Regions from separate parts of the Streptomonospora sediminis genome, predicted to be linked through region 1. Evidence: riboswitches for the same ligand, from Rfam matches in the RefSeq annotation. Region 1 holds a riboswitch; each other region holds the start of a gene.
What was found. Region 1 has a riboswitch for cobalamin ahead of ACYVD5_RS03225 (ABC transporter substrate-binding protein). Riboswitches for the same ligand answer to the same signal wherever they lie in the genome.
Positions count from the first base shown of each region.

Region 1 (4,556 bases):
CGGGCGGATCGCCGACGCCATGGCGGACCCCACCCCGCAACTGGTCGCCGCCCGGTTGACCGCCCTGGAATCGGACCCGGTGATGGCGCGATGATCGGGATCTCGCTGTACTCGCTGCGCGAACGGTGGGTGTCCTTCCTGGGCACCTTCGTCATCATCACGCTGGGGACCACGCTGGTCTGCGCAATCGTGCTGGCCATGGCCACCGCAGGCGAGCGGCCGGGCTATGAGATGGTGATCAGCCTGCTCGCCATGATGATGGCGATCACCGTGTTCGTATCGGTTTTCGTTGTCTCGTCGGCGTTCGCGTTCTCTGTCGCCCAGCGCCAGCGGGAGTTCGCGCTGCTGCGGACGTTGGGCGCGCCGCCGGCGCGGATCGCCGCCTCGGTCTACGCCGAGGCGCTGCTGGTGGCCGCCGCCGGCGGCGCACTCGGGTGCGTGCTGGGCGCGGCGGTGGCCGAGGCGCTGTTCACCGCCATGCACGCCATGGGAATGGTGCCCGGCCGGCCCGAGGTGCGCTACGAACCCGGCGCTGCGGTGATCGCCTTTGGCGCGGGTGCGGTGGTGGCGTCGGCGGGTGTGTTTGGGCCGGCGCGGCGCATCCGCCGGATCCGGCCGATCGAGGCGCTGCGCGAGGCATCGGTGGACAGTCGCACCATGACCGCTGGGCGCTGGGTACTGGGGATCGGCTTCGCCGCCTTGACCCTGCTGGCGGGTTCGGCGCTGCCGGGCACCAGCCGTGAAGGCATCGTGCCGGTGACCATGGGGTTGGGCATGTCCGCGATCGTGGCCATGGCCTTCCTCAGCCCGGTGGTGGTACCGCCGCTGTCGGCGGCGCTGACCTCGCCGCTGGCGGGGTTGCGCGGAGCGGGCGCGATGGTCGTGCGCGCGGGTATGGCCGCCGGGGTGCGGCGCACCGCGGCACTGTGCGCGCCGGTGCTGCTGACGACCGGGCTGCTCGGCATCGCGGTGGGCATGGTCGCCACGACGAACACGGTGGCCGCGCGCCAGATGGCCGAGTGGACCGATGCCGAGACGGTCGTGACGGCGACGCAGGGCCGCGGGCTGTCCGACGCCCAGGTACGGCGGCTGCGGGAGATCCCCGGCGCACGGGTGGCCGTGGTGCGCACCGCCGAGATCGGCCTGGACGGCGAGGCCGCGCAGGTGCGCGTCGCCGATCCGCAGGCGATCACCGCGGCCGTGGATCCACCTGCCGACCAGGGGGCCTTTTCCGAGCTGGGCGCCGAGGGGATCGCCCTGGCGCGGTCGGCCGCCCGATCGCACGGTTGGCGGGTCGGCGACGAGGTAGCGCTGCGGCTGCCGGACGGGGGCCGGGCACGGGCGCGCGTGGCGGCCGTGCTGGCCGACGGCGTCTACCAGCCGGCCACCTACGTTGCGGCGCCGTTGCTGGAAGGCCGCGGCAACCCGCCCGCGCCCTACGCCTACGTCGCCGCCCGGCCCGGCGCCGACCCGGCGGCGGTACAGGACCAGGTGCGGGCCGCGGTCGACGCGGAGACGGCACGCGCCGACCCGGCCGGCTCCATCGAGCCGGGGCGCGAGGAGAACAACCGCATGGTGTTCGCGTTCGGCGCGCTGCTGCTGGGCATGGCGCTGCTGTGTTCCTGCGTGTCTATCGCCAACACCCTGGTCATGTCCACCTCCGACCGGGTGCGCGACTTCGCCGCCCTGCGCCTGGCGGGGGCGACCCGCCGCCAGGTACTCGGCCTGGTGGTGGCCGAGGCCCTGGCCGTGGTCGCGATGGGCGCCGTGCTGGGGGCGGCGGTCACGGCCGCCTGCCTGGTGCCGCTCAACTTCGCCGTGGGCGGGGAAGCCGCAACGGCGCTGCTCGCGTTTCCGTGGTGGCAGCTGCTCGGCATGACGGCGGTGTGCGGGTTGCTCGCGACGGCCTCGGCGGCGGTGCCGGCGGCCCTGGCGATGCGCGGCTCGGCGGCCTGAGGCCAACGTGTCATCCGACACGACAATAGTGCAGAAATGCCGATAATCATGGCCGCATATGGGCATTTCTGCTGATCACCATTCACCCGCGCGTAGGCCGCCCGCCCCGCCCCCGACCCGGTTCCGGGCGGTGGGAGGGCGGCGTGCTAGCGTCGGCGGCGCCGTGGTGTACGGGAATCCGGTGGGAAACCGGATGCGGCCCTCGCCACTGTGATCGGGAGCGCTGTGTCGTTCGTTCGGCTAACGAGCCGGACGGGCCACTGGGGCAACAGCCCTGGGAAGGCCGGACACGGCGCGTTACCACCCGTCAGCCAGGAGACCGGCCACGGCACTGCACGACCTGATTCCACGAGGACTTGGAAAAGGCGGTCTCGTCCATGGCCCGCGCATTGTCATGCTTGCCCCGCGCCGCGTCCGCGCTCGCCGGCGTCTTGTTACTCGCCGGCTGCGGGGCTCCCGCACCCGCTTCCCCCGCGCAACCGGCGGGGGAGGACGCCGTCACCCGAACCAACTGCGGCATCGAAGTCGCCGCGGACACGCCCCCCGAGCGGGTCTACGCCGCCTACCAGCCCGGCATCGAGGTCGCCCATGCCCTCGGCCTCAGCGACCGGCTGGTCGGGACCGCGTTCCTGGACGCCGAGGTGCTGCCCGAATACGCCGACGAGCAGGCCCTAGCCGACTACGAGCCCACCCTCCCGAGCAGGGAAGGGCTACTGGCGACCGAGCCCGACTTCGTGATCTCCGGGTTCAACGGGTTCTTCGCCGAGAACGGCGCCGACCGCTCGGTCGGCACCCGGGAGAGCTTGCGCGAACTCGGCGTGCAGAGCTGGATACTGAGTCCGCTGTGCCCGAGCGAGGACGGGCTCACCGACCGGGCGATCGACCCGGAATCGGTCACGGTGGACAGCGTCTACCGGGACCTGCGCGACCTCGGTGCGCTCTTCAACGTCGAGGACCGGGCAGAACAGGTGATCAGCGGGCTGCAGGAGCGCATCGCCGCCGTCGAGGAGCAGGTCGAGGGCGCCGAACGGCCGTCCGTGGCGATCGTGTCGCCCGGCGACGACGGCGGCTACCGGGTGGCGGGCGGAATCGACTTCAGCACCCGGATCATCGAGCACGCGGGCGGCACCAACGCCTTCGCCGACCTGACCGGCAAGCGCAACATCGAAGTCGGCGCCGAGGAACTCGTCGCACGCGACCCCGACGTCATCCTCACCAGCTCCTGCTGCGATGCCGCAATGACCGAGCAGGACGCCCAAAGCGACGTCCGGGCGATCACGTCGGACCCGGCGCTTGCGGGGGTGGCGGCCGTCGCCGCGGACGAGGTACACCCGTTCCTGTTCGCCGACCGCGCGGCCGGGGTCCGGGCGGCGCACAGCATCGAACTCGTTGCGTCGCGCATCCACCCGGACCTGGTCGAGAGCTAGCCGTGGCAGGTGCGACCGCTGCAGCGGGGCCCGGGCACCAAAGCGGCGGCATCCCGCGGATCGGGACCGGCGCGGGCGGGCTCTGCGGGACGGGTGTGTTCTCCGGAGCGGCCGGCAGATCGGCCGGGCTGGTGCTGGCCGGGCTGCTCCTGGCGGGCGTGTGCGCCCTGTCGCTGCTCACGGGCAACTACGCCGTCTCCGCCGCCGACACGGTCGCGGCGCTGACCGCGCCCGCCGGCAGCGAAGCCGACCGGATCGTGTGGCACGTGCGCGTGCCCAGGACCGCCACCGGGGTGCTCGCCGGGATCGGACTGGGTGTCGCGGGCGCCCTCATGCAGGGGCTGACCCGCAACCCGCTGGCGGGGCCGGGCATCCTCGGCGTCAACGCCGGGGCCGCGTGCGCGGTCGTGGCCGCGATGACCGTCCTGCACGTGGCCACCCTGACCGGTTACCTGTGGTTCGCCTTTGCCGGTGCCGCGCTGGCGGCGGCGTTCGTCTACGTCCTCGGCTCGCTGGGTGGCGGCGGCGCGACACCGGTCAAGCTCGCCCTGGCCGGTGCAGCGTTCAGCGCCATGGCGGGTTCGGTGACCACGGCCATCACTCTCCTCGACGCTTCCGCGCTCAACGACTTCCGGTTCTGGACCGTCGGTTCGCTCACCCGCGCCGATACCGCAGACCTGGTCGCCGTCGCCCCCGCCCTGGCGGCCGGCCTGTGCCTGGCGGTGCTGGTCGGCCGCGACCTCAACGCGCTCGCCCTCGGCGAGGACATGGCGCGCAGCCTCGGCACGCGGTTGGCGGCGACCCGGGTGCTGGCCGCCCTCGCGGTCGTGCTGCTGGCCGGGACCGCCACGGCGATCGCCGGGCCGATCACCTTCGTCGGCCTGGTCGTGCCCCATATCGCACGGGCGCTCACCGGGCCGGACCACCGCTGGATCACGCCCTGGTGCGCGGTGCTGGCCCCGGCCCTGCTGCTGGCGGCCGACGTGCTGGGCCGGGTGCTGATCCGTCCCGAACAGCTGCAGGTGGGCATTGTGACAGGGCTGATCGGCGCCCCCTGCTTCATCCACCTGATCCGCAAGCGGAAGCTGGCGCAGCTGTGATCCCTGCGGACCGCGACACGTTCCTGCTGCGCAGCCCGCGGTCGGCCGTGGTGTTCCTGCTCGGGCGCCGCTC
Region 1 is NZ_BAAGYZ010000009.1:63,926-68,481, forward strand. It holds gene ACYVD5_RS03215 (ABC transporter ATP-binding protein) at 1-94, shown strand, start outside; gene ACYVD5_RS03220 (FtsX-like permease family protein) at 91-1,956, shown strand; cobalamin riboswitch at 2,104-2,298, shown strand; gene ACYVD5_RS03225 (ABC transporter substrate-binding protein) at 2,355-3,383, shown strand; gene ACYVD5_RS03230 (FecCD family ABC transporter permease) at 3,386-4,483, shown strand; gene ACYVD5_RS03235 (FecCD family ABC transporter permease) at 4,480-4,556, shown strand, end outside.

Region 2 (4,556 bases), on a different contig from region 1:
CGGCGCACACCCTACGCGCGAGCGCGGGGTGCCCCGCACTTGGGACACCCCGCGCCCGGATGATCCGCGTCGCACTGTACGTGACCGCCGCCGATCGCAAAAGCCCAGGTGGCGCCGGTGGTCAGTCCGACTTCTCGGTCGAGGGCGAGGGCGAGGGCTCCGGTGGGTAGCCGTCGATGTACTCCTCGCCGGGCTCGGTCTCGCTGAGCAGTTGCGACACCGTGACCATGGTGTAACCCTTCTCGGTCAGCCGCTCCAGGATGTCGGGTACGGCGTCGATGGTGCTGCTGTGGATGTCGTGCATCAGCACGATGGATCCGGGCTTGGCACGCTCCACCGCCCGGTCGCTCACGACCTCCGGATCGTGGTCGCGCCAGTCGTTGGTGTCGATGCTCCACAGGATCTGCGCCTGCCCCAGCTCCTCGGTGACCTTGGCGACGGCGTTGTTGGTGGCTCCGTAGGGCGGGCGCATCACGTCCATGCTCAGCCCGGTCTCGCGGCGCACCAGGCCGTTGACCGTGGTCAGCTCCTCCAGAGTGCCGTCGTCGCTCAGCGAGGTGAGGTCGGGGTGGTGCACGGTGTGGTTGCCCAGTTCGTGCCCCTCGGCGTACTCGCGGCGCACGGTCTCGGGGTACTCGCGCACCGGGGTCCCCGTGACGAAGAATGTCGCCTTGGCGTCGTGCTCGGCCAGGGCGTCCAACAGCTCCGGCGTGCGCGGGCCGGGGCCGTCGTCGAAGGTCAGCGCGATGCACTTGGAGTCGGCGGCGCGGCAGTCGACCTTCTCGCCGTCGGTGCCGGTGGCGAACATGCCCGGCACGCTGCCCTCGGCCGGGCCGCCCTTGGGAGCGGCCGCCTTGTCGATACTGAACTTGGGCGTGACCACCACGGCGGCCGACTGCGCGCGCTTTCCGAACGGGGAAAGCAGCGGATCGGCGTCCTTCTTGGGCACCACCGCGTGGATGCGGCCGGCCTTGGCGGGTGCGATCTGGCCCTCGTTGAACTCCACCACCAGGTCGCCGTCGGGGTTGAACCCGATGGAGTCGTAGAGCTTGGCGATGGGGTGCAGCTTGGTGGTGTCGGCGTCGCCGTCCTTGAGTTGCTTCTTGACCAGCGAGTCGAGCTTTTCCAGCTCCTGCTGGCCGGCGAGCAGCTCGCTGGAGTACGCGGTGTGTCCGGACTCTGTGTTGTACCAGTAGGTGGAGTAGCCGGTGCGCTCGCCGTCGCCGTCCTTCTCGTGCTGGGTGAGCCGGACCGCCATCACGTTGCCGCCGGCCACGCTGACCTCCCAGTCGACGGTGTAGGACTTCGCGCCCGCCGCGGCTTCGGCGAAGTCCTGCGCCCCTTGCTCGCTGACCTCGGCGAGCCGGTCGGCGAACGGGCCGGCCTTGGGGATCCGCGGGTAGGCGAGCTCGACGTCGACGCCGCCGTCGATGTCCTCGGTCGAGGTCTCCTCCTTCAGGCCGGAGATCCGGTCGGCGTCGACGGCGGTCAGCTCATCGTCCTTGCCAGTGGCGGGTGTCGGCTGGGGAGACCCCCCGGACGATGCAGGGTCCGTGCCGCCTCCCGTGCAGGCAGTGAGCGTTAGCAGTGCCAGCGCAGCCGCTGCGGAGGCGGCGCGCAGCGCCACCGAACGGCGGGGCGAGGTCTCAAGGGCCGGGGTACGGGACGACGGGTGCGGGCCGACGGGCTGGTGCTTCAACGGATGAGCGTCCTTCAATGGTCTGAATACGGGTGCCGGTGACTCTGTCGCCCTAGGAATCCGCGCAGGTTCTGCGAATGATATTGCAATTCGGACACGGTCCATCGGTCGAGCGTAGAACGCGGAATGGAAGCGCAGGCAACACGGAGCGTAATGAAGCTGGCAACAACCGCACAAGGTTCGCCAATGGGTCCGCAGCGTGGCACAAGACGCACAGGGGCATGGCGGGGCCTCGTCGGCTCTGGCGGGCACCCGGGCGCTCCGTGGGCAGGAGGCGCCCTCCGGCGCTCGTGACGGACTCGTCTATAGTTGCAGCCGCGGTTGGTACACGCACGGCCTGCTGTGCGTGTCGCAAGAGGGAACCCGGTGCGAATCCGGGACTGCCCCGCAGCGGTAAGTGGGAACGAAAGCCGCCAACGGCACTGGGCGCCGAGCCTGGGAAGCCGCGGCCGGTAGGAGGAGCGGTCCGACAGGGCCGCGCCGTGCCCGCAAGTCCGAATACCTGCCACCGCCCGCGAGCGCGGATGCGCCCGCGGTGGTCCGTGCGCCTCGAGGGAGGGCCAGGGCGGTGGCCTGCTCGTTCGGGCACCTCTCCCGCGGCCGCGGATCGTCGGGCTTATCGACGAGGGAGAGAACAAGCCATGCGATACGGCCACAACGCGGCCCAGGGCGGTGCCGCCCGATGAACACGACCGTCCACGGGTATCCGCGCATCGGACCCGACCGCGAACTGAAGCGGGCCTGCGAGTCCTACTGGGCCGGCGACAGCACCGCCGCCGACCTCGACGCGGTTGCGGCGCGGCTGCGCCGCGGCACCTGGGAGTCGCTGCACGGCGCCGGTATCGGCACCGTGCCCTCCAACACCTTCTCCTACTACGACCACATCCTCGACACCGCGGCTCTGTTCGGCCTGGTGCCCGAGCGCTTCCGGGCGCTGGTCGAGGGCGCGCACGACCGCGAGTCCGAACTCGCGGCCTACTTCGCGATGGCACGCGGCACCGGCGAGCTGCAGCCGCTGGAGATGACCAAGTGGTTCGACACCAACTACCACTACCTGGTCCCGGAGCTGTCGCCCGCTGACCGGCCCCGCCTGGCCGGCGGCAAGCCGCTGTCGGAGTACACCCAGGCCAAGGCGCTGGGCATCGACACCCGCCCGGTCCTGGTCGGTCCGCTGACGTTCCTGCTGCTGGCCAAGCCCGCCGCGGACGCGCCCGAGGGCTGGCGGCCGCTGGACCTGCTCGACGACCTGCTGGAGTGCTACGCCGAGCTGCTCGCACGGCTCTCGGCGGCCGGGGCCGGCTCCGTACAGCTCGACGAGCCGGTCCTGGCCGCCGACGAGGGCCGCGCGCGGACGGGCGCGCTGGAGCGCGCCTACACCTATCTGGGCGGCCTTGCAGCCCGGCCCGACCTGCTGGTCTCAACCTACTTCGGTGCGATCGGCACAGAGGCCCTGGAGGTGCTCAAGAACAGCGGTGCCGAGCAGATCGGGCTGGACCTGGTCAGCGGCCCCGAGGGGGTCGGCGAACTGGCCCGGGTCTCGGGCCTGGGCGACAAGACCCTGGTGGCGGGCATCGTCGACGGGCGCAACGTTTGGCGCGCCGACATCCCCGCCAAACTGTCGACACTGGGATCCCTGCTGGGTCTGGCGGGCGAAGTGGTGGTGAGCACGTCGTGCTCGCTGCTGCACGTGCCCATCGACCTGGACGCCGAACCCGGCATGGACCCGCTGCTGCGCGAGCGCCTGGCGTTCGCCCGCCAGAAGGCCGACGAGGTCGTGCTGCTCGGCAGGGCGCTGCGCGGCGACCCCGTCGGCCCCCAGCTGCGGGCGGCGGCACGGGCCGGCTCGCCCGCGTCTTTTGCCAATCCCCGGGTGCGCGCCCGCCTGGAGGCGCTGGGTGCGCAGATTAGGCGCGTGGGCGACGGCCGGCGCACCGCGGCAGGCAAGGAGCCCGACCTGGCCACGACCACCATCGGCTCCTTCCCGCAGACGGCCGAGGTGCGGCGCACCCGCGCCGAGCACCGGGCCGGGCGCATCACCGATGCCGAATACCAGCGGCTGATGCGCGCCGAGGTCGACCGGGTCATCGCGCTCCAGGAGGACATCGGCCTGGACGTGCTGGTGCACGGCGAGCCCGAGCGCAACGACATGGTGCAGTACTTCGCCGAGCGGCTCGACGGCTACACCACCACCGCCAACGGCTGGGTGCAGTCCTACGGGTCGCGGTGCGTGCGCCCGCCGATCCTCTACGGCGATGTGTCGCGCCCTGCGCCGATGACGGTGGAGTGGATCACCTACGCCCAGTCGCGTACCGACAAGCCCGTAAAGGGCATGCTCACCGGTCCGGTGACCATGCTGGCGTGGTCGTTCGTCCGCGACGACCAGCCGTTGGGCGAGACCGCCCGCCAGGTTGCGCTGGCGCTGCGGGACGAGATCGCCGATCTGGAGCGCGAGGGCATCCGGCACATCCAGGTCGACGAGGCTGCGCTGCGCGAGCTGCTGCCGCTGCGCGAGGAGCTGCGCTCGGCCTACCTGGACTGGGCCGTGGGCTCCTTCCGACTGGCGACTTCGGGCGTCGCGGCGAGCACCCGCATCCACACGCACATGTGCTACTCGGAGTTCGGCCGGATCGTCGGCGCGATCGAGGCCCTGGACGCCGATGTGACCAGTGTGGAGGCCGCACGGTCGCACATGGAGCTGGTCGACGACCTCGCCGCTTCGGGCTTCCGGCGCGGGATCGGGCCGGGCGTCTACGACATCCACTCGCCCCGGGTGCCTTCGGTCGAGGAGATCGAGGCGGCGCTGCGCAAGGCGCTGCGCGTGCTCTCGCCGGAGCAGCTGTGGGTCAACCCCGACTGC
Region 2 is NZ_BAAGYZ010000066.1:10,089-14,644, forward strand. It holds gene ACYVD5_RS12805 (polysaccharide deacetylase family protein) at 122-1,699, opposite strand; cobalamin riboswitch at 2,004-2,223, shown strand; gene metE (5-methyltetrahydropteroyltriglutamate--homocysteine S-methyltransferase) at 2,382-4,556, shown strand, end outside.
Region 2: another riboswitch for cobalamin. It lies ahead of metE (5-methyltetrahydropteroyltriglutamate--homocysteine S-methyltransferase); the one in region 1 lies ahead of ACYVD5_RS03225 (ABC transporter substrate-binding protein).

Region 3 (4,556 bases), on a different contig from region 1:
GCAGCCCGCGCACGCCCGTGCGGGGCACGCGCGCACCCGAGGTGCGCCCGAAAGGGGTCTGCGCACGGGAGCGCCGCCCCGGCGCGCCCTCGCCCACACCGCTCAGGCTGAACAGGCGCGGCCGGTAGGTCTCGCCGGCCTCGGCCTGCTTGCCCTCGCCGGAGTGCTGCGGCTCGGGCGGCGGCTGCTCGCCGCGGTCCGGGGCGTCCTCGTCGGGGCGGCCGCCGGAGCCGGCAGGGGGCTTGGGGCCTGCGGCGCCGTTGTCGTCCGCACCCTCTTGGCCCCCATCGGGGGCGGAGGCGTCCCCCGGCGAATCCTGCGGGACCTCCGGGGCCTGCGGCTCCTGCGCGTCGGGCCCGCCGGACCCGGCGCCGCCATCGCCACCGCTGTCGGCGCCGGTGTTCCCGCCGCCCCCGCCGTCGGGGTCGTCGTCAGGATCCGCCGGATCGCCCGGGTCTTTTGGGTCGGCATCACCCGCGGCCTGCTCCATCGCCTCGTCGAGCCGGCCCTCGTCGAGATCGGGCGCGTCAAAGGGGTCGCGCCTGCGGCGGTGCGGCAGCGCCAGCCGTGCGGCATCGCGCACGTCCTCGGCGGTGACCTCGCCGCGGTCGCGCCACGCCGCCAGCGCCATCGCGGCCCGGGCGGTGACGATGTCGGCGCGCAACCCGTCGACGTCGAAGGCCGCGCAGACCGCTGTCACCTGCCGCAGCGCAGCGTCGGTGAGCACGACGCCGGGCAGCCGCTTGCGGGCGGCGCGGATGCGCCCGGCCAGCTCGGCCTCTTCTTCGGCGTAGCCGGCGGCGAATCCGTCGGGGTCGGTCTCGAAGGCGAGCCGGCGGCGCACCACGTCGGCGCGCAGGTGGGGGTCGCGGGTTGCGGCGACCTCCACGGTCAGCCCGAAGCGGTCCAGCAGCTGCGGCCGCAGCTCGCCCTCCTCCGGGTTCATGGTGCCCACCAGCAGGAAACGGGCGGCGTGGCGCACCGACACGCCTTCGCGCTCCACGTGCGAGGTGCCCATGGCGGCGGCGTCCAGCAGCAGGTCGACGAGGTGGTCGTGCAGCAGGTTGACCTCGTCGACGTAGAGGACGCCGCGGTGGGCCTCGGCGAGCAGGCCCGGGTCGAACGCCTTGACGCCCTCGGTGAGCGCCCGTTCGATGTCGAGCGAGCCCACGAGCCGGTCTTCGCTGGCGCCCACCGGCAGTTCCACCAGCCGCGCCGGTCGCTCGCGGGGTACCGCGGAGCCGGAGTGCGGGCCGTCGGGGCACTCGAGGTCGGGGTCGGCGGGGTCGCAGCCGAACCGGCAGTCACCGACAACGTCGAGATCGGGCAGCAGCGCCGCCAGGGCGCGCACCACCGTCGACTTGGCGGTGCCTTTCTCGCCGCGGACCAGGACGCCGCCGACAGCCGGGGAGACGGCATTGATCAGCAGCGCGAGTTTCATGTCGTCCATGCCGACAACCGCGCTGAAGGGGTAGCGAGCAGGAGCGCTCACGCAGGTCAGTCCTTCCTCGGGAATCCACGCCCATAGGGGGTCCTGTGCGGTGCCGCGCAGTGTCCTGGCTTCCAGATCACCGCTTGCCCGCCGCCTTCCCGCCGGGTCGTCCGGCAGTGGCGATCGCCGCGGGTCCGCTCCCTGGTCACAGTGGCGGGACCGTCCCGGATTCGCACCGGGTTCCTGCGTACTGGCGCGGAATATCCGGGGAGAACCCGGCAATCCGCCTCAGCGTCGGCACCGCCCACCAGAGTCTCACACCGCCCCCGGCCCGCTCCCACCGCATCGGCCCGTACGCACGCCACCCGCGGCCTCGGCGGAATCCGCCCGGTGCCGCGGCGGCAATCGGGCGATGATGGCCGTTGCGGCGGACGCCGGATGGGGATGGGATGGACACATCCGGCTACCCGCCACGCCGGGCTGCGGCCGGGCCGCTTGGCCGCGGCGCTCCGCAGCCGCCGAGCCGCCCGTCCCGCCGCCGCCCGGCGGGGGCCGCGCCCGACGACCGGGAGGGCACCGCCACCGATGCACAACGACGACCTCACCCACCGCCCGGCACTGGAACTCGCATCGCTGCTGCGCAGGCGCGACGTCTGCGCGCGCGAGGTGGTGCGCGCCCACCTGGAGCGGATCGAGGCGGTGAACCCGGCGATCAACGCCGTCGTCTCGCTGTGCGCCGAACGGGCCATGGACGAGGCGGGCGCCGCCGACGAGCGCCTGGCCGCCGGCGAGGAGGTCGGGCCGCTGCACGGCCTGCCCATGGCACACAAGGACACCCACGAGACAGCGGGGCTGGCCACCACCTTCGGTTCGCCGTTGTTCGCGCACTACGTGCCCGCACACGACGAGCTGGTCGTGGAACGCATGCGGTCGGCCGGCGCCATCACCATCGGCAAGACCAACACCCCCGAGTTCGCCGCCGGGTCGCACACGTTCAACCCCGTCCACGGGCTGACCCGCAACCCCTATGACCCCGCGTGCTCGGCCGGAGGCAGCAGCGGCGGTGCGGCCGCGGCGCTGGCGGCGGGGCTGCACCCGCTGGCCGAGGGGTCGGACATGGGCGGTTCGCTGCGCAACCCGGCCTCGTTCAACAACGTGGTGGGGCTGCGCCCGTCGCCGGGGCGGGTGCCCCGGTACCCCGCGGAACTGGGCTGGTCCGCGCTTTCGGTGCAGGGGCCGATGGCGCGCGAGGTCGGCGACACCGCCCTGCTGCTATCGGTGCTGGCCGGGCCCGACCCGCGCAGCCCCATCGCCCTGGACGAACCCGGATCGGCCTTCGCGCCGCCCCTGGCGGAGACCGGCCTGCACGGGCTGCGCCTTGCCTGGTCGCCGGACCTGGGCGGGTCGGCGCCGTGCGAACGAGCCGTGACCGACGCTCTTGCGCCCGCGCTGCAGGTGTTCGCCGGGCTGGGCTGCGAGGTCGCGGCGGACGCCCCCGACCTCGCCGGCGCCGACGACGTGTTCCGCACCCTGCGCGCCTGGCAGTTCGCCGCCACGCTGGGCGGACTGCTGGACGCCGCCCCCGACCGGATCAAGCCCAGCCTGGCCCGGAACATCGAGGAGGGCCGGACGCTCTCGGGCGCCGACGTGGCCCGCGCCGAACTGACCCGCACGCAGATCCACCACCAGGTCCGGGAGTTTTTCGAGCGTTACGACGCCCTGCTGATGCCGGTCAGCCAGGTGGTGCCCTTCGACGCCGGCCTGGAGTACCCAACCGACATCGACGGCGCCCCGCAGCAGAGCTACTTGGACTGGATGCGGTCGTGCTCGCACATCACGGTGACCGGGTGCCCTGCGCTGTCGGTACCGGGCGGGTTCACGCCGGACGGGCTGCCGGTGGGGCTGCAGATCGTCGGCCCGCACCGGGCAGATGTCCGGGTGCTGCAGATCGGGCGCGCGTTCGAACAGGCCACGGCATACGGCCGGCGCCGCCCGCCGCTGTAGCTGTGCGGCGGGCCGCGCCGGCAGACCGCCCGGTGATGCCCGCGGCGGCCGGATCCGACGGGCCGGATGCGGACAGCCGGCCGCAGCAGGGGGCGCGGAGGCGGCGCGCAACGGGCCGGCTCAGTCCCAGATGCGGGCCAGCAGCCATTCCTGCGAGGTGGAATCGTGCTGGAGTTCGTAGACGCCCGGCGATCCCATCGCGCCGGCCTCGACCCGCCAGTGGGCGCGCTGGGGCAACTGGTCCTCGACATCGGGCGACCAGTCGGCGCGCAGTGTGATCCAGTGGTCGACGATGCGCCGGACGTTGTAGACCCGCTGCTGCCACACGAAGCGCACCGGCCGCCCCTCGTGCTCGGTAACGGTGATCGGGACCCCGTAGACGTGGCCCACCGGCGACACTCCCCTCAAGCGCGGCTTCCCGAAACGGGAACGACTCGGCCTGCGGGGAAGGACAGGCTCGAATTCGAACGTATGTACTAACCATAGCGGATCCGCGAACCCAGTGGAACCGCAGCGCGGCGCAGTCTGTCGAAAGTGCGGTCCGCCCGGAAACCGGGTGCCTAAAATCGGGAGCACCCGCCCCCAAGCACTATGAAGACCAGCGAATCAGCCCGATGCGGCCCCATCGGGGCGTCTGTACGCTATGAGCGCGAACCACGCCGACCTCACCCCCTTCAGCCCTCTAAGGAACCCAGCAACGTGACGGAAAACGGGCGCGAGCGCGCCAAACCCCTCCGCACCGGCGATCCTCACGAACTCGGCGGCTACCGGATCGAAGGCCGGCTGGGACGGGGCGGCATGGGCACCGTCTACCTCGCCCGCGACACCGCCGACCGGCTGGTCGCCGTCAAACTCATCCACCCCGACCTCAGCGACGACCCCGACTTCCGCCGCCGGTTCGCCCGCGAAGTCGAATCCGCCCGCAAAGTCGCCCGGTTCTCCACCGCCGGCGTCCTCGACGCCCGGCTCGACGGCGACCCGCTGCTCATCGTCTCCGAGTACGTGCCCGGCCCCAATCTCAGCGAGGCCATCAGCGCCGACGGGGCCATGGCGGGCGGCACCCTGGAAAGCCTCGCGCTGGGCGTGGCCGCCGCGCTGGCCGCCATCCACCGCGCAGGTG
Region 3 is NZ_BAAGYZ010000060.1:4,557-9,112, forward strand. It holds gene ACYVD5_RS12615 (putative cobaltochelatase) at 1-1,492, opposite strand, end outside; cobalamin riboswitch at 1,550-1,678, opposite strand; gene ACYVD5_RS12620 (amidase) at 2,018-3,436, shown strand; gene ACYVD5_RS12625 (DUF6504 family protein) at 3,557-3,826, opposite strand; gene ACYVD5_RS12630 (serine/threonine-protein kinase) at 4,136-4,556, shown strand, end outside.
Region 3: another riboswitch for cobalamin. It lies ahead of ACYVD5_RS12615 (putative cobaltochelatase); the one in region 1 lies ahead of ACYVD5_RS03225 (ABC transporter substrate-binding protein).